2 regions of the Brevundimonas aurantiaca genome follow, and region 1 is predicted to be linked to the other one. Evidence: riboswitches for the same ligand, from Rfam matches in the RefSeq annotation. Region 1 holds a riboswitch; the other holds the start of a gene.
The links. Region 1 has a riboswitch for glycine ahead of gcvT (glycine cleavage system aminomethyltransferase GcvT). Riboswitches for the same ligand answer to the same signal wherever they lie in the genome.

Region 1 (9,088 bases):
GCGTGTCGGTGGGCAGTCGCGGGCAGAGGTAGGCGAACAGGGGACCCAGGATCAGCACCCCGGTCACCGCATGAAGAATCCAGCCCACGGCCAGGGCGTCGGGCATGCCGATCAGGGCGGCGATGACGCTCTGGAACGGGTCGAACCAGTTCATGAACAGATTGGGTATTTCCAGCAGGGACACGGCGACCGTGGCGGCGAAACCGGCGATCAGACCTTTTTGTAAGCGTGACATCATGACCTTAGCGCCTCCCAACGCTTTTCTGGTTCTCTGATAACGCTGGGACAGAATACGCCTGACTCGGACGGTCGGCGTTCACGTTGCCGTGGTTAGCGAACGCAGCAACGCAAGCGCGAAATGATCGCTGATGCGCGCGCGGTCAGCGGAACAGTTTGCGGATGTAGCGGCGAAGGCCCTTGCGCAGACGGATCAGGCCGCGCCGACGCCGGGTCAGGATCACCTTTTCGGCGCGCAAGGCCTGTTGCCAGAAGACCGGCGCGAACTCCGGCTTTTTCCGCATCAGCCGCCGGAAGGGATAGACCCATTTCGGCCGGGCGTACTGGGCGCGGATGAACTGTCGCTTGGCCCAGAAGGAGCTCTTCAGGATCAGCATCAGGCCGACCGCGATCACCGGGACGCCGCCGGGGCCGGGCAGGGGGGCGATCAGAATGCCAAGCAGGACCACGAACAGCCCGCCCGCCATCAGGGCCCAACGCTTCAGCACCCGCAGCTTGCGGCTGCGAGGCGAGGCGGAGGACAGGACGAGAGCGGGTGCGGAGATCACGAGGGCGCCGGGAGGGAGGAGGACTGACTGAGGTGTGACAACGGTCGCCACGCCCACCCGATCCCAAGCCGGGAAGGGAAAGAGCGACCGTGGCGAGGTTGTCACATAACCCCTTAAGATCCGGTTCGATGGCCGATCCGTGGCTTTCCTATGAAGCTTTGGTCATGAAGCCGGATTGTCGCAGTCTGTGTCCCACAGGACGCGGCTGGGCCTTGGTCAGCCGTAGTGGACGCCGGTCATGCGTTCGGACTCGGACCACAGGGCGCGGGCGGTTTCGACATCCAGCGCCTGGGGCTTGATGAGGGCGCGGCCGGGCGCACCCCGCATCTCCTGCCAGCCCTGAGGGCCGTAATAGGCGCCGGGTTCGGCCTGGGGCAGGGTCGCCGCCATCAGGATCGGCAAGGCGCCGTCGGCCGCCGAATGGCTGGCCACGCGCGCCAGCAGGCGGCTGACCAAGGCGAAAAGTCCGGGCGGGCTGCCGGCGTGGCCGTTGGCGATCAGATCCGTCCGGGCGAAACCGGGATGGGCGGCCACGCTGGTCAGGCCCCAATCTTCGCGATCGCTGCGGCGCTGAAGCTCCAGGGCGAACATCAGCATCGCCAGTTTGGACTGCTGATAGACGGGCCAGGGCCGGTAACCGGAGCGATAGTTCAGATCTCTGAGCTGAATCCGACCGCCGCGATGGGCCACGCTGGACAACTGCACCACTCGCGCCTGAGCCGCCGTCAGCAGTGGCAGGAGCCGGCCGGTCAGGGCGAAGTGGGATAGATAGTTGGTTCCGAACTGCATCTCGAAACCATCGATGGTCGTTCGGCGACGAGGCACGGCCATGACGCCCGCATTGTTGATCAGAATGTCGACCGGCCGACCCGCCGCCAGGAGGGCCTCGGCGAAGGCGGCGACAGAGCTGAGGTCCGCCAGGTCCAGCCGTTCGAACCGCACGAGGGCCTCAGGGTGGCGACTGCGGATCAGCCGTTCCGCCTGATCGCCCTTGTCCGGATTGCGCGCGGCCAGAACGACCTCGGCGCCCTTTCCAGCCAGAACGAGCGCCGCCTCCAAGCCGATGCCGCCGGTCGCCCCGGTGATGATGACCAGCTTGCCGCTCTGGTCGGGAATATCGGCTGTCGTCCATTGGGTCATTGCGGCTATCCTGGGGTGAACTGAATTTCCGAAGGGCTCCGGCTTGCATATCTGCATCCGGTGCAAATATGCAAGAAGTGCAAGAAAAAGTTTTTCCTGACGAGCAGGGTCTGCGTGCGCGAAAGCGGCAGGAAACCCACGCCCGCATTCAGGCCGAAGGCCTGCGGCTGTTCATCGAAAAGGGATTTGACGGCGCCACCCTGGACGAGGTGGCGGCGGCGGCGGGCGTATCGCGCCGCACCCTGCTGAACTATTTCGGCTCCAAGGAAGAGATCGTCTTTTCCCTCAAGGCCCAAATCCCTGAGATGATCGCCCAGGCGGTGGCGGCCCGGCCGTGCGACGAACCGCTGCTCGATATGGTGGAGGGGGGGCTGGCCGATGTCGCCGCGCGCTTCCAGACGCCCGACATGCTGGACCTGACGCGGCTGATCCATCAGACGCCCGCCCTTCAGGCCGGTGATCACGCAAAGTATGAAGGGGTGGAGCGGCTGCTGGCCCAGACGCTGGCCGAGCGGAAGGGATTGGCCCCGGACGACGTCGCCTGTCGCGTCGCGGCGGCGATCGGCGTCAGCATCATGAAACTGGCCGGCGAGGCCTGGCTGGCCCATCCGGACGAAGGGCCTGAACGGTTCGGCCGTGAAGCCTTCGCCGTCCTGAGACGCATGGCGGGCCAGCGTCCGCCGCCCTGATCCAGGACGGCGGACGCCGAGAGCGGCTTAAGCCGCCTGGTTCGAGCCCGCAGGGGCGGTCCAGCGCAGCACCGGCGAGCGGGCGGCGCGGGTTTCGTCCAGACGACGCAGGGGGGCGTGGAAGGGGGCGCCCTTGAAGCGGTCGACGTCGCCGGCCTTGGCCGCCTGGGCCAGCAGGCGCATGGCCTCGATGAAGCGGTCCAGCTCGGCCTTGGACTCGGTCTCGGTCGGCTCGATCAGCATGGCCCCGTGGACGACCAGGGGGAAATACATGGTCATCGGGTGGAAGCCCTCGTCGATCATCGCCTTGGCGAAGTCGAGCGTGGTGACGTCCGTGCCCTTCAGCCATTCGTCGTCGAACAGGGCCTCGTGCATGCAGGGGCCGTCGGGGAAGGCCGCGCTCATCAGGTCCGACAGGCGGGCCTTGATGTAGTTGGCGTTCAGCACCGCATCCTCGGCGACCTGACGCAGGCCGTCGGCACCGTGGCTCATCATGTAGGACAGGGCGCGCACATACATGCCCATCTGCCCCTGGAAGGCGCACAGGCGGCCGAAGGCCTGGGCTGCGTCGCCTTCTTCCCGTTCGATCAGCGCGTAACCGCTATCGTCATGCACGACCCAGGGGGCGGGGGCGAAGGGCGCCAGGGCCTGTGACAGCACCACCGGACCCGCGCCCGGCCCGCCGCCGCCGTGCGGCGTCGAGAAGGTCTTGTGCAGGTTGATGTGCATGGCGTCCACGCCCAGATCGCCCGGACGAACCCGGCCGACGATGGCGTTGAAGTTGGCGCCGTCGCAGTAGAAATAGGCGCCCGCCTCGTGCGTCAGGCGGCTGATTTCCAGAATGTCGCGCTCGAACAAGCCGCAGGTGTTGGGGTTGGTCACCATGATGGCGGCGACGTCGTCGCCCAGCTTGGACGCCAGGTCGGCCACGTCCACGCGGCCGTCCTCGGTCTGGGCGACCTCGACGACGGTATAGCCGACGAAGGCGGCGGTGGCCGGGTTGGTGCCGTGGGCGCTGGTGGGCACCAGCACCTTGCGGCGCTTCTCATGCTGGCCCGAGGCCTCGTGCGCGGCGCGGATGGCCATCAGGCCGCACAGTTCGCCGTGCGCTCCCGCTTTCGGAGATAGCGCGACGGCGGGCATGCCGGTCAGGGTCTTCAGCCAATGGGCCAGCGTATCCATCAGCTCCAGCGCGCCCTGAACCGTCGACATCGGCTGCAGGGGGTGGATGTCCGAAAAACCGGCCAGACGCGCCATCTTCTCGTTCAGGCGCGGGTTGTGCTTCATCGTGCACGAGCCCAGCGGATAGATGGCCAGGTCGATGGCGTGGTTCTTCTGCGACAGGCGCACATAGTGGCGCATGGCCTCGGGCTCCGACAGGCCGGGCAGGCCGATCGGATCCTTGCGGACCAGGTCGCCCAGGTCCGACGCATCGGTCTTCGGTTCGGGCAGGTCGACCCCGGTCTTGCCCCAGCCTTCGCCTTCGAAGATCAGCGGCTCGTTCTGCAACAGGCCGCGCCCGCCGGTCAGGGTGGCGGGCTTGGTCTGGACCTGGTTCGGGGCGGTCGGGCGGCCGACGGTGTTCATGGTGCTCATGGTCTTGTCTCCGCTCAGGCCGCCAGCACCTTGGCGAGGGCGGTCGCCAGGAGCTTGATGTCGGCGTCAAGGGTGGTTTCGGTCGCAGCGACCAGCAGGACGTCGTCCATGCCGGCGTCGGGGGCCAGGCGGCTGTAGGGCACGCCGGCCAGCAGGTGGTGGCTCGCCAGCGTATCGACGACTTCGGCGGCATTCTTGGGCACGCGCACCGCAAACTCGTTGAAGAAGCGCTTCGTCAGGATCTCGACGCCCGGAACGGCGGCCAGGGCGTCGCGCGTGGCGAGGGCCTTCTCGTGGTTCAGCAGGGCCAGTTTGCGCAGGCCCGTCTCGCCCAGCAGGCTCATGTGGATGGTGAAGGCCAGGGTGCAGAGGCCGGAATTGGTGCAGATGTTCGACGTCGCCTTGTCGCGGCGGATGTGCTGCTCGCGCGTCGACAGGGTCAGGACGAAGCCGCGCTCGCCGTCGGCGTCCACCGTCTCGCCGGTCAGGCGGCCGGGCATCTGGCGGATCAGCTTCTCGCGCGTGGCGAACAGGCCGACATAGGGGCCGCCGAAGTTCAGGGCGTTGCCGATCGACTGGCCCTCGGCGGCGACGATGTCCGCGCCCATTTCGCCGGGCGATTTCAAGAGGCCCATAGACACGGCCTCCGTGACCACGACGATCAGCAGGGCGCCGGCGGCGTGGGCGGCCTCCGCGATCTTGGTGACATCGGTCGCCGTGCCGAAGACGTTCGGGGTCTGAACGACGACGCAGGCCGTGTCGGGACCGATCTGGTCGATCACGGCGGCCTCGGCGTCGACGGCGGGGGCCAGGACCTGCGTCTCCACGCCGACGGCGTGGACCACGGTCTCGGTCGCCTTGACGTAGTGGGGGTGCACCCCGCCCGAGATCACCGCCTTGTTGCGGCGGGTCACGCGGGTCGCCATCAGCACGCCCTCGGCCATGGCGGTCGAACCGTCATACAGCGAGGCGTTGGCCACCGGCATGCCGGTCAGGTTCGCCACCTGGGTCTGGAACTCGTACAGATACTGCAGAGTCCCCTGGGCGATTTCCGGTTGATAGGGGGTGTAGCTGGTCAGGAACTCCGACCGTTGAATGATATGATCCACCGTCGCCGGGACATGGTGCTTGTAGGCCCCTGCGCCGCAGAAGAAGGGCGTGGCGCCGGCCGTGGCGTTCTTGGCGGCCATGGCGGACAGGGCGCGCTCGACCTCCAGCTCGCCGGCCACGCGGGGGAGGTCCACGGGCCCGTCCAGCCGCGCCGCCTCGGGCACGTCCACGAACAGGTCGTCGATCGATTTCGCGCCGATGGCGGCGAGCATCGCCGTGCGGTCGTCGGGCGTCAGGGGGAGATAACGCATGGTCTTGTCCTGGGCCATGAAAGGCCGAAGACCCGCTGACTCTTAATCAGCGGGTCCGATGGGGCTTAGAGGGTGGCGAGGAAGGCGTCGTAGGCGGCCTGATCCATCAGGGCGTCCAGCTCCGAGGCGTCCGACACCTTGATCTTGGCGAACCAGCCGTCCGCTTCCGGGGCCGAGTTGACGGTTTCAGGAGCGGTCGACAGGGCGTCATTGGCCTCGACCACTTCGCCCGAGACGGGGGCGTAGACGTCCGAGGCGGCCTTGACACTCTCGACCACGGCGAAGCTGGCGCCCTTGGCGACGGTCTTGCCGACTTCCGGCACTTCCACGAACACCACGTCGCCCAGGGCGTCGGCGGCGTGCTTCGAGATGCCCACGGTGGCGATGTCGCCGTCCAGGCTGACCCACTCGTGATCCTTGGTGAATTTCATTTCTCTTCTCCATCTCCCACCCCGTCATCCTCGGGCTTGACCCGAGGATCGGAGGCGGATCGTTCTCTGTGTTGATCCCGACGCAATGCGGCGGATAATCCGGCCCTCGGGTCAAGCCCGAGGGTGACGGGGTGAATGTTACGCCTTCGGCTTCCGGTAATAGCGTTGCGCCACGAAGGGCATGGAGACGACTTCGGCGGCGGCGGACCTGCCGCGCACGATGACCTTCAGCTCCGTACCCAGCGCCGCAAAGGCCGGCGGCACGAACCCCATGGCGATGTTCTTGCCCAAGGTGGGGGAGGGGCCGCCCGAGGTGACCTTGCCGATGACATTGCCGTCTGCGTCGGCGATCTCGGCGCCTTCGCGGGCCGGGGCGCCTTCCTTGACGATCAGGCCGATGCGGACGCGAGACGGGCCATCGGCCAGTTCCTTCAAGATGCGGTCGGCGCCGGTGAAGTCCGCGCGCTCCTTGCGCGACTTGGACAGGGCAAAGGTCAGAGCCCCTTCGACCGGCGAGGTCGTCGGGTCGATGTCGTGGCCGTGCAGCGGCAGGCCGGCCTCCAGGCGCAGGCTGTCGCGGGCGCCAAGGCCGATCGGCTTGACGCGGGCGTCTTCCAGGATGGTGTTCCAGACGCGCTCGGCCTGGTCCGCCGGGACCGAAATTTCATAGCCGTCCTCGCCGGTATAGCCCGAACGCGAGACATAGCAGTCGACGCCGAACAGCATCAGCCGGGCGCATTCCATAAAGCCCATTTCCGCCAGGATCGGTTCGTGGGCGGCCATGACCTCGGCGGCTTCCGGCCCCTGGATGGCGATCAGGGCGCGGTCGTCCAGAACCGTCAGCTTGGCGTCGCCTTCCAGGTTCGCCTGCCAGAAGGCGAAATCCTCGTCCTTGTTGCCGGCGTTGACGACGACGAACAGGCCGTCGTGATCCGGGCGGCCGGCCATCAGGTCGTCGATGATCCCGCCGTCGGTGTTCAGCAGCAACGAATACTTCTGCTTGCCCGCCTTCAGGATTTCATAGTCGCCGGGCACGAACCGCTCGAACTGGGCGGTGGCGTCGGCGCCGGTGATCTTGCACTGGCCCATGTGCGACACGTCGAACAGGCCGGCGTGTTCGCGGGTCCAACGGTGCTCGGCCAGGACGCCCTCATACTGGACCGGCATGTCATAGCCGCCGAAGCCCACCATCCGGGCCCCCAGGGCGCGGTGCGCGGCGTTCAGGGGCGTGGTCTTCAGGGTCTGATCGGTCATGGTTCAGGCTTTCACGGTCGCGTGTTGTGGCGGAGCTCCGCCGTCCTCGCGCCCCCGCTGTCCTGAAGCCTGAGAGATTCCGGCGACCAAATCATGTCGCCTTGCTCCGTCGGCGCGCCCGTGAAGAGCGGCTTTCCAGCGTCCGTATGCTTCGCGGTCCGTTTGCCTGAGCGTTTCCGGGGCGGTTGCGCCTTCGGCGTCGACCCGCCGAGGCGCGCCGATCTCTCCCGCGAGAGCAATCGACCTAAGCCACCGACTCCGGCCGCAAGTCAAGCGCAGGCGTGTTTTGACGCCGCCTTGTCGCACTTCCTGACATCCGGCGTCGGCTCGCCCTTGCTCTCCCTGCGTCCGCCCGCCAAGAACGGAGCGTCCCTCTCCGCCGCTCCGGACCGATCCCATGACCGCCGACCGCACCCGCCTCGACGCCCACATCGCCGCCCTTGAGGTTCCGGAAGGGCTGAAGACGGTCCTGACGGTCGCCGCCGCCACCTGCGCCGACATCAGCACTCTGGTCGCCGGCGGCGCCCTGGCCGGGGCCTTGGGCGCCTCGGGCCAGATCAATGTTCAGGACGAGGAGCAGAAGAAGCTCGACGTCATGACCAACGACATGCTGACCGACGCCCTTCTGGCCTGTCCCGCCGTCGCCGGCGTCGCTTCGGAGGAGATGGACGAGGTCCAGCCCGCGCCCCATTCGACCGGCGACTATCTGGTCCTGTTCGACCCGCTGGACGGCTCGTCCAACATCGACATCAACGCCATGGTCGGCACCATCGTCTCGGTGCTGAAGTCCGCGACGCCTTCGCCGACCGAGGCCGACTTCATGCAGCCCGGCCGCAATCAGGTCGCCGCCCTCTATGCCCTGTACGGCCCCCAGACCATGCTGGTCCTGACTACGGGCGCAGGGGTCAAGGGCTTCACCCTGTCGCACGACGGCGACTGGATCCTGACCCACGACGCCATCGCCATTTCGCCGGACACCAAGGAATTCGCCATCAACATGTCGAACCTGCGCCACTGGGCCGAGCCGGTGCAGACCTATGTGGGCGATCTGCTGAAGGGCGACGAGGGCCCCCGGGGCAAGAATTTCAACATGCGCTGGGTCGCCGCCATGGTGGCCGACGTCCACCGCATCCTGATGCGCGGCGGCGTCTTCCTATACCCCTGGGACAAGCGCGAGCCGAACAAGCCCGGCAAGCTGCGCCTGATGTACGAGGGCAATCCCATGGCCTTCCTGGTCGAACAGGCCGGCGGCAAGGCGACGACGGACGGGACGCAGCCCATACTGGACATCCAGCCCGAGCATCTGCACCAGCGCATCCCGGTCGCCCTGGGCTCGGCCAACGAGATCGACGCCTACGCAAGCGCATGATGAAGATCGGTCCGACTGACGCCCTTCTGGTCATCGACCCGCAGAACGACTTCTGCGAGGGCGGGTCTCTGGCGGTCGCGGGCGGGGCGGGGATCATGCCGCTGATCAACCGGCTGGCCGAACGGGTCGACTGGGTGGTCCTGACCCAGGACTGGCACACGCCGGACCAGATTTCGTTCGCCTCCAACCATCCCGGCGCGGCTCCCTTCACCGAGATCGAGGTCGCTTACGGCCGCCAGATGCTGTGGCCCGATCACTGTATCCAGGGCTCGCCCGGCGCGGACTTCCATCCCGACGCGGCGCCTACGGTGCAAAAGGCCCTGGCCGTGATCCGCAAGGGCTACAACCCGGCGGTCGATTCCTATTCCGGCTTCTTCGAGAACGACCATCGCACCCCGACGGGCCTGGCCGGCCTGCTGCGCGACCTGGGCGTGACTCGCGTCTTCCTGTGCGGTCTGGCCTT
Region 2 (9,088 bases), 400 kb from region 1:
AGGTCGCGGCGATACGACTGGGTGTTTTCCAGGAAGGTGACGAAGTTGGAGATGGCGACATAGCAGTTCGCCCCCTTCAGCCGGTCGCTGTAATGCACGGCGGCGGCGTAGCACATGTAGCCGCCGTAGGAGACGCCGGTGACGGCGAAGCGCGAGGCGTCAAGGGTGGGATCGACCTCGAGCGCGTCCAGGAAAGCGCCGATGTCCTTGACCGAATTCTCGCGCTGGAACGGGCCGTTGTCCAGATTGACGAACCGGGTGCCGAAGCCGGACGAGCCGCGCACGTTCGGGAAGAAAAGGGCCACGCCCATCTCGTTTAACAGATAGTTCTGCGCGCCCAGGAAATCGGGGCGCGTCTGGCCTTCAGGACCGCCGTGGATATCGACAATCAGCGGCCGCTTGCCGGGGAATTTGGCGGGGTCGGGCCGGTAGAGGAAGCCGGACACCGTCTCGCCGTCGAAGCTCCTCACCTCGACCAGTTGCGGCTCGACGTTGACGGCAGGGTCCAGACCGCCCGTCTCGCTGTGGGTCCATTGGGTGACGGCCAGGGTGGTCGGATCGACGGAGAAGGCGTCGCCGGAGACGCGCGCTGACGACAGGCTGAGGCCGATCGCGCCCCAGGGGGCGATGTCGATGGCCGGGCCGATGCTGTAGGGGATGACGCCTTCCGGCAGACCTGTGACGACCCGGACGGCGCCGGTCGCGACATCCATAACCTTCAGCCGCGATATCCCAGCCTCGTTGACCGCATAGGCGATGAAGCCGCCGTCCGGAGCGACGGCGTAGTCGCTGACATCCCAGCGAGCTTCAGTGCTGACCGGAACAAAGCCGTTCCGCACGATCCGCCCCAGACGCAGGAAGTCGGAATCCTTGTTCGAGGTCGCCCAGACGGCGCCGTCGGGCCCGTACTGAGGATCGACATAGGAGACCTGCGCGACAGGGTCAGTCAGCGGCGTCATCCGGCCCGAGGCGAGGTCCAGCTCATAGACAACGGCCCTATTGATCGACATCCGGTTCAGGACCAGGGCCTTGGTCCCGTCCCTGGAGAAGTCGGCGATGTTCCAGCCGCCGCCGGACACCTGGGCCACCAGACGGTCGGTCGAGGGGTCGGAGGGATCGACCACATAGAGGTCCATGTCCGCGCCGTTGCGACGCGATGAGGCGTAGCCGACCCGCTTGCCGTCCCGACTCCAGGCGCCGAACCAGTTGCGGCTCTTGCCGTCCGTAATCAGGCTCAACCGACCGGCGGCCAGGGTGTAGAGTTGATAGAATTCGTCGCCCCCATTGTCCTTCTGGACAAGAAGGGTCTGACCGTTCGGCGACAGGGCGCCGGCCAGGATCGGCTCGGCCTCGAAACTGATCTGGGTCCGGGCGCCGTCAGGAGCGGCGACGACGTGAAGCTGATCCGTGGCGCCGAACCGGGTCTTGATCAGCATCGACTGATCGGCGGCGTTCCAGCCCAGGAAGGTCGCACGGCGCGTCTGAAGATAGGGCTGGCTCGCCGCGACCAGGTCGTCGGGCACGGCGGGAAGGCCGTCGGCGACGATGGCGGCGGGCTTGGGCGCCTCGGCCAGGGCCGCAGGAGCGACGCTCAGGGCGAGCAGGAGAGCCATCGGCAGACGGGAAATCATGACACAGACCGTGTGAAAAATGGAGGAGCAGAAGGGGAGATCGCCGGCCCAATGGAGGAGCGGGGCCGGCGATCCGGAGCGCAGAACCAGAACTAGAAGCGGTACCGCGCGCCAACCGTGACGTACCGACCGATGACGTCGTAATACGGCGAATAGAGCGACCCGACCGGCGGGTCCTTGTCGAACAGGTTGGTCGCATTGGCGTACAGCTCGACCCCGTTTGCGCCGTAGTGCGCCAGGTCGGCCGTCAGCCCTAGATCGACATAGGTGAAGGCGTCGATGTGGTTGTTCGAGATGGCGACGGTGCTGTTGTAGTCGCCCGCCGAGATGTAGCGCGCGCGCAGGTTCGCGCCGAACACCTCGCCCTTCCAGCCGAGGCTGGCGTTGACCCGCAGCTTGGGTACGCCCAGGCCGAAAGAATAGCCCTGGGATTCGACATATTCGATCTTGGTCACGCCGTCGTCCGTGGTCAGGCTGTTCACCCAGGTGCCGACCAAGCGCATCATCACCCGGCCCGTCGCGCCCGGAACCCAGAGGTCGGCGTCGGAGGCGTAGGAGGCCTCGGCGTCGATCCCGTCCGTGTGGTACTCGGCCAGGTTCACATAGGTGGACATGGTGCGGACCAGATTGCCCGCCGAGTCGCGCTCGACCTTGGAGCAGAGGTCGAGGTTGCCGTTGTAGCAGCGGTTGACCAGATCCTGCGGCGCAATCGTCGTTATCACGTCGTCGATCTTGATGTCGTAATAATCCAGCGACAGGTTCAGGCCTGGGATCGAAGGCGGCGAATAGGTGACGCCCAGGGTCAGTGTATCGGCGGTCTCCGGGCGGAGGTTGGGATTACCGCCGCCGTTGTTCAGCGTATAAACTAAAGCCCCGTTCTTGGCCGGGTCATTGATGTTGTTCCAGCCGGTGGTGGTGGTGGTGAACAGCTCCGAAAGATTGGCCGAACGGATATCGCGCGACTGAGTCACACGGCCGCGGAAGCCGGGGAAGAACTCGTTGGTGGCGCCAACCTTCCAAGACCAGATCGAGCCCGTGGTGTCGTAGTCCGAGATGCGGGCGGCGGCGTTGAACTGCAGGTCGTTCAGGATCGGCAGATCCTTGACGATCGGGACCAGGACTTCGGCGAAGGCCTCCTTCACGCTGAACTCGCCGGACATGGCCGAGAAGCTGAACGTCTTGAAGGCCTTGGCCGCGTCCAGCTCGCCAATGCGCTGATCGGTCTGCTCCTTGCGGGCTTCCAGGCCGACGGCGATCGACACGTCGCCGGCCGGCAGGCTGAAGGGCTCGCCACGCAGGCTGACGCCGGCGACGTCCAGCTTGGTGGTGGCCCGCTGCTGAGGCGTGCCGGTGACATAGTCGATGGCTTCCTGAGACGGCGCGCCCAGGCCAAAGAGATTGATCGGCACGCAGCCCGAGTTGGGATTGGTCAGGGTCACGCGGCAGACGGCTCGACCGCTCACGGGATCGATTACGGAATCGACCGCATTGGCGAATTCGGTCTTCAGCAGGAAACCGGGCGTATCGATATTATTCTCAAACTCACCGTGGCTGTAGTAGGCGCCCCAGCGCCAGCTGTCGCCGAACTCGCCGTCCACGGCCAGAGTGGCCTGGGTGGTGACGCGCTCGAAATCGATCGTGGAATAGGACAGATCGGAGTTGAAACGTCCGAAGGTGAAGGACGTCTGGCCAGCGGCCGCCATCTGCTGCTTGATCGTGGACGACAAGAAGGCGTTGTCGATGCTGATGGTCAGGTCGCCGCGATCGTGATCGCCGAACCAGACATAGTCGTTCCACATCCGCGAGTGACGGACATCGGCCGTGACCCGCAGCTTGCCATTGATCTCATAGACGGCGCTGGCCAGGCCGGTGTAGCGGCGCTGCGGCGTGACCAGGGGGCTGAGATCGTCATTGGACGGACCTTCGCCGCCGATCGAGTTGGTTCCGCTGACTGTGCCGTAATCGAAAGGCCGAAGCGTGCCGTCCGGGTTAAACACCTTACCGCGGTTCACGCCCGACAGGATCAGACCGCCGTAAGCGGCGTTGGCGAAGCCGACGTCCGGCTGCAGGGCGCCGTTGACGGTGGCCCATCGGCCGATATTCGGGCGCGACGCTTTGGGGATGACGCCTTCGTTGTCGAGGTATTCGCCGCCGATGACGAAATGGCCGCGCCCGTCGGCGAAGTCTGTGCCCCAGGCGCCTTCGAACCGTTCCTGCTCAGCGTCGTCGTAGGAGGACACGCCGTATTCGGCGCCCAGCTTGCCGCCGGTGAAATAGCGATCGATGCCGATGTTCACGACGCCGGCGACGGCGCCTGAGCCCCAGGCGGCCGATGCGCCGCCCGTAACCACGTCGACGCTCTTGACCAGCACCGACGGCACGGCGTTCAGATCGTTTTCGCTGGACACGCGACGCCCATCGATCAGGACCAAGGTCCGGTTGATGCCCAGGCCGCGCAGATCGACCGGCGCATTGCCCGCACCGGTGTTGGTGCCGGTCGTCTGGGCCGATGTGGTGGCGCGGAATTGAGGCATGTCGTTGAGGGCGGCGGCGATATTCGGCCGCGCGCCGACCGACAGATCCTCGGCGGAAAGGTGGATGGTCGGCGTCGGCGCCTCGAAGCCGGCGCGGTCGATCCGGGAGGCGGTGACGACGATGTCATCGACCGAGGCCGCATCCTCTGGGGCGCCCGCCTCCTGGGCGTGGACAGAGGTGGCGCAGGCCATCAGCGCGATGGCGCTGCAATAATAGGTCAGGTTGCGATTAAGACGAGACAAAGCGAGATTCCTCATGGCGACGACGCCCCTCCCCAGGGTTGCCCAATGCGACCGGCGCTCTGCGGCGCCTGTTCGCCCCCGCTGTCATTGGGCCTGAGAGTTTCGGGCCGTTCGCCGACCCTTTCTCCTTCGGCGAGGCCGCATCCCCCGGATTCGACCTTCTCTCCAGCGTTCCTTCAGCAAGACGGTCCGTTTGCCTGAGCGTTTCCGGGGCGGTTGCGCCTTCGGCGTCGGCGGGAACCGATCTCTCCCGCCTTGCTGAAGTGAGTAAGATCGACCAACGGATGGCTGTCAAATCGCCTCTATTCGCAATTATAATGCTCTAATTCGCACAGTCGTGCACTAACATGCCGCTTTTAAAGCGCGTCAGTCGCTTGTCGCCCAGCGATTATCGGTCACCGCAGGATCGGTGAAAGCGACGTGACAGAAACACCGCCTCCGGAAGAAACAGACTTATCCACAGGAAAGCCTAGGGCGCCGTAGGGTCTTGCGGCGCCCGTTCCGCCGCCTGCATGGCGGCCCGCCAACGCTGTAGAAGCCGCTCGCGACGCGCCTGGTCGAGATTGGCGAGCAGGGCCGGTCCAACCCGAACCGGCCGAGCGCCTGGGATCAAGGCGCGACGTTCGGCGAGAATGTCGTCGCGCGCCGGGCGGACCCCCAGGCCGGCGATGATCCTCTGCCCTTCACGCGATAAAAGAAAATCCAGAAAAAGCCGGGCGGCGTTGGGGTGGGCCGCGTTGCGGGGTATGAAGGCCACGCGCGAGACGGACAGATGATAGTCCTCTGGCGTAACCAGGCCGATATCGGGCGCCCGGGCGACCCACGACGCCCCGTAGGACTGGTTCATATTGTAGGCGAAGGCCATGCGGCCGTCGGCCAGTTGGCCCATCATCCTTTGGCCGGACGTATCGGCACGCGGACGAGTAGACCCCAGGGCAGTCATAAGGGCCCAGGCGTCGGGATAGATCTGGATGTCGGCCGACAACTGCAGAAGCGCCACCCCGCTGCGTTCGGCGTCATACAGGGTGACCCGGCGGAAAAACCGGTCCGCGTCGGTGGACAGCCGTTCGAGCAGTTGGGCGTGGCTGCGCGGCACGATCTCCGACGGCAACCGCCTGCGATTATAGGCGAAGACGACGGGCTCGGCCGTCACTCCGAACGCCTGGTCTCGCCAAACCGAGCCGTCCGGCATGGCTCCCCGATGCGGCGATCGGTAAACTTGGGCGTAGCCGTCATTGATCAGCTTGACCTGCACGTCCATCGCCGTGCTCCAGACCAGATCCGGCCCCTCCAGTCCGGAGGCGGCGCGGGACTGGACTCGGTTCGCGATCAGGGTGGAGTTGATGTCCTCGAGCCGCACCGCGATCTCGGGCCAGCGCCGTTGAAACGCCGCCAGCACAGGCCCCATCAGGCTGGTGTTCGTGAGGATGTGCAGCCCGCCCTCGCGCCTGGCAAGCCATCGGACGCGGGGCGCCGTCGCGACCCCGTCCGGCTCGCCCGCGCAGGCCGAAACCCCCGCCCCCGCGAGCCCGAGAAGCAGATGTCTCCGGTCCGTCTTCACCGGGGCGGGTTTCCCGCTATTGTACCGCTCATGATCCGCTCCTTCGCATCGCCATGAGAATACTGGTCGTCGAGGATGACAAGGCGCTTCGGCATTCGCTCGAGGCCAGCCTTCTGGCGGTCGGTTTCGAACTCCGCTCCACCGACAGCGGGGACCAAGCCCTTCATCTGGAAGCGACGGAGCGGTTCGACGCCGCCGTGTTGGACATCGGCCTTCCCGACATCGACGGTTTCGAGGTCCTGAAGGCCTTCAGACGGCGGGGATCGCAGACGCCCGTCCTGATGCTGACCGCGCGCGACGCCCTGGGCGACCGGGTGGCGGGACTGGATTTCGGCGCTGATGACTATCTCGTCAAACCCTTCGCCCCTTCGGAACTGATCGCCCGATTGAGAGCGATCGTGCGTCGACGCCAGGGTCGGGCGGCGGGCGCCGCGATCGTCGGCTCACTGGTCTGCGACTGGGAGGCCGGCCGGGCCCAGGTCAATGACCGAGAGCTGTCGCTCCGTCCGCGCGAATGGGCGGCCCTGCGCGTTCTGGCCTCGCGCGCCGGCCAGGTGGTTGATCGGGAGTTGTTGGCGGCCGAGGTCTTTCCGCAGGATGAGGCTCCCTCGCTCAACGCCCTGGAGATCCATGTCGGTCGGCTGAGGCGCCAGTTGCAGCCTGACGGCCCCGCCGTGACCAATATCCGCGGTCGCGGCTATCGTCTCGATCCATGAGCGAGGCGCCCGGCTCGCGCCGCCCCCACAGTCTGGTGACACGTCTGCTGATCGCCCAGGTCGCGCCCCTGGCCCTGTTCGCCGTCGTGGTGCTGGCGGTCGGGGCCTGGACGGCCCACCGGGTGGTGGCGGAGACGGCCGACCGCCTCCTGGCGGGGGCGCTGCAGACCATCCGGGAAACGGTCTCGGTCGCCGACGGCAAGGTGACTGTCGATGTCGCGCCCTGGACTCTGGGCCTGCTCGACGGCCCCGAGCGGGACGCCGTCTTCTACAGTGTTCGCGAGGGCGACCGACTGATCACAGGCTATGAGGAGTTGCCGCGCCTGCCCGACGCCTCGTCGGAAGCTCCGGCCTTCGCCGACCTGTCCGTCCGCGGCGTGCCGGTTCGCATGGCCCAGCAAACCCTGACGATCCCAGGAAGACCCGCCCCCGTCATCGTGTCGGTGGCTCAGAGCCTGGACTCGCGACGCGCCAGCCTGTTGGATCTATATCGCAGCCTCCTGCTGCCACCCACCCTGCTCGTGCTGTTGGCGGCGCTTCTGATCTGGCCGGCCTTGAAGTGGGGCCTCAACTCGCTCAAGCGGCTGATCGACGACCTGACGCGCCGCCCCGGTCCCCATGCCGACTTCGCACCCGCCGACATCGACCTGGCGCCCCGCGAGTTCCAGCCGGTACTGACCGCCTTCAACCATCTCCTGGCGCGGCTCGAGGCCTCGACGTCGGGGATTCAGCGCTTCGCAGCCGACGCCTCGCACCAGTTGCGCACCCCGCTTTCGGTCGTGGCGGCCAATCTCGATTTGCTGGCGGGCGCGCCCAGGACCTGGACCGCGCGGGAGAGGCGTCTGATCGACGACTCCCGCGAGGCGGTCGCCGGCATGACCCGGCTCGTCGGCCAATTGCTTTCCACGGCCCGGGCTGACGGAGCCCGGATCAAGTCGTCTGCGGACCTGGGCCGGGCGGCGCGGCGCGCCTTTCAAATGGCTAAGGCGCGCCGGTCCGCTCCGAACGGCGCCCTACGCCTTCGTCTTCCGGCAGAGGCCGTGGTCGTTCTGGGCGCCGAGGACCTCATCGCTGAACAGATCCTCAATCTTATCGACAACGCCTTCCACCACGGCGCACCGCCCGTCGTCGTACATGTGCGAACAACGGGCGCGGTCTGCGTCTGGGATCACGGCCCCGGCGTCGATGAGGCCGCCCTTCCCCGCCTCACGGACCGATTCTTCCGCGCAGCCCCCTCCCAGGCGTCCGGGTCCGGACTCGGCCTCGCCATTGTTCGCACCTTGGCGGAGGCCCAAGGCGGGCAGTTCGGCTTATCCAACCGCAGCGGCGCGCGAAGCGGCCTCGTCGGGCGACTGACTTTCCAACCCAGTTCGGAAGAATGAGTCGTCGAAACGACAAGCCGTTCTGAGGGTGAACGCGCGCCACCGGATCGGGGACGCCGTTCGCACCGACGGCGGCTGAAGACGCTTCGTTCGATGTGCGGTTTGAGGGCGGCTGCGCCGAAGACGCTCTCGCCAAGTTCCACCAGAGGGCTTTCGCTTTTGCCGCACAGCGCCCGTCAGCCGCCGCGGCCCTGCCCGGCTTCGGTCGCCTTGTCCAAATCACATGCGGACCAGGCCGTGTCGCCGCGCCCGCAGAGATTGAGCCAAGAGCTTAGGACTACAACCAAAAGGATTTGACGGTTCTCGCAAAAGACGTGATCAATACAACGCACGGGGTCGGCGGGATCACATTCTCTTGGAGGAGACACGATGTTCGCGAAATCACGCAAGGCGCGCCTGCTGGCCGCCGCCCTCAGCGTCACGGCTGTCCTATTGCCCAGCGTCGCCGCAGCCTGGAAGCCGACGTCCCACGTCTATTTCGCCGAAATCGCGGTGAACGACGCGCTCGACGACGGCTATGTGGAAATCCCCGTCCTAGGAACCGGCGAGGTTCGGCGATACAAGGTTGCGGACGACACACTGATCGCGTTGAGGGCCGGTCGGGCGCAGTATCGCGCCGGCGTGCTTGGGCCGGACGCCTACCCTGACATCCTCACGGGCCAACAGGTCATCCATCCGGACGGCGAGGAAAGCGGCGTCTCGCACGGCTCGGACGCCTGGCTCGAGCACGTCTGGAACAGCTTCGGCGACGATCCGCTGCAACGCGCCTTCCGCCTGGGCTTCCTGACCCACGCGGCGGGCGACACCTATGGCCACACCTTCATCAATCAGTTTTCCGGCGCCCCCTTCACCTTGAACCCGCCGGACAATGCGATCCGCCACATCGTCCTCGAAGGCTATATCGACAAGCGCCTGCCGGGCTCAGCCTTGACCGGCGACTTCTTCACCGCCAGCGTGGCGGGGGTCGACGGACGCATCTATCAGGCGATGGTCGACGCGCGTCCCGGCTCCGCCCTGGACC

Region 2: it holds a riboswitch for glycine, as region 1 does, so the genes downstream of both, JMT67_RS03675 (TonB-dependent receptor domain-containing protein) here and gcvT (glycine cleavage system aminomethyltransferase GcvT) in region 1, are expected to answer to the same signal.

The regions. Positions count from the first base shown of each region.
Region 1 is NZ_CAJGVD010000001.1:1,134,908-1,143,995, reverse strand. Features, by position in the region: gene JMT67_RS05700 (DUF6789 family protein) at 1-238, opposite strand, end outside; gene JMT67_RS05695 (hypothetical protein) at 381-785, opposite strand; gene JMT67_RS05690 (SDR family oxidoreductase) at 1,002-1,925, opposite strand; gene JMT67_RS05685 (TetR family transcriptional regulator) at 2,003-2,614, shown strand; gene gcvPB (aminomethyl-transferring glycine dehydrogenase subunit GcvPB) at 2,642-4,210, opposite strand; gene gcvPA (aminomethyl-transferring glycine dehydrogenase subunit GcvPA) at 4,225-5,571, opposite strand; gene gcvH (glycine cleavage system protein GcvH) at 5,637-6,002, opposite strand; gene gcvT (glycine cleavage system aminomethyltransferase GcvT) at 6,141-7,256, opposite strand; glycine riboswitch at 7,312-7,397, opposite strand; glycine riboswitch at 7,401-7,496, opposite strand; gene JMT67_RS05660 (class 1 fructose-bisphosphatase) at 7,654-8,625, shown strand; gene pncA (bifunctional nicotinamidase/pyrazinamidase) at 8,622-9,088, shown strand, end outside.
Region 2 is NZ_CAJGVD010000001.1:734,367-743,454, forward strand. Features, by position in the region: gene JMT67_RS03670 (S9 family peptidase) at 1-1,613, opposite strand, end outside; gene JMT67_RS03675 (TonB-dependent receptor domain-containing protein) at 1,724-4,408, opposite strand; glycine riboswitch at 4,584-4,671, opposite strand; gene JMT67_RS03680 (ABC transporter substrate-binding protein) at 4,878-5,816, opposite strand; gene JMT67_RS03685 (response regulator transcription factor) at 6,023-6,685, shown strand; gene JMT67_RS03690 (sensor histidine kinase) at 6,682-8,067, shown strand; gene JMT67_RS03695 (hypothetical protein) at 8,437-9,088, shown strand, end outside.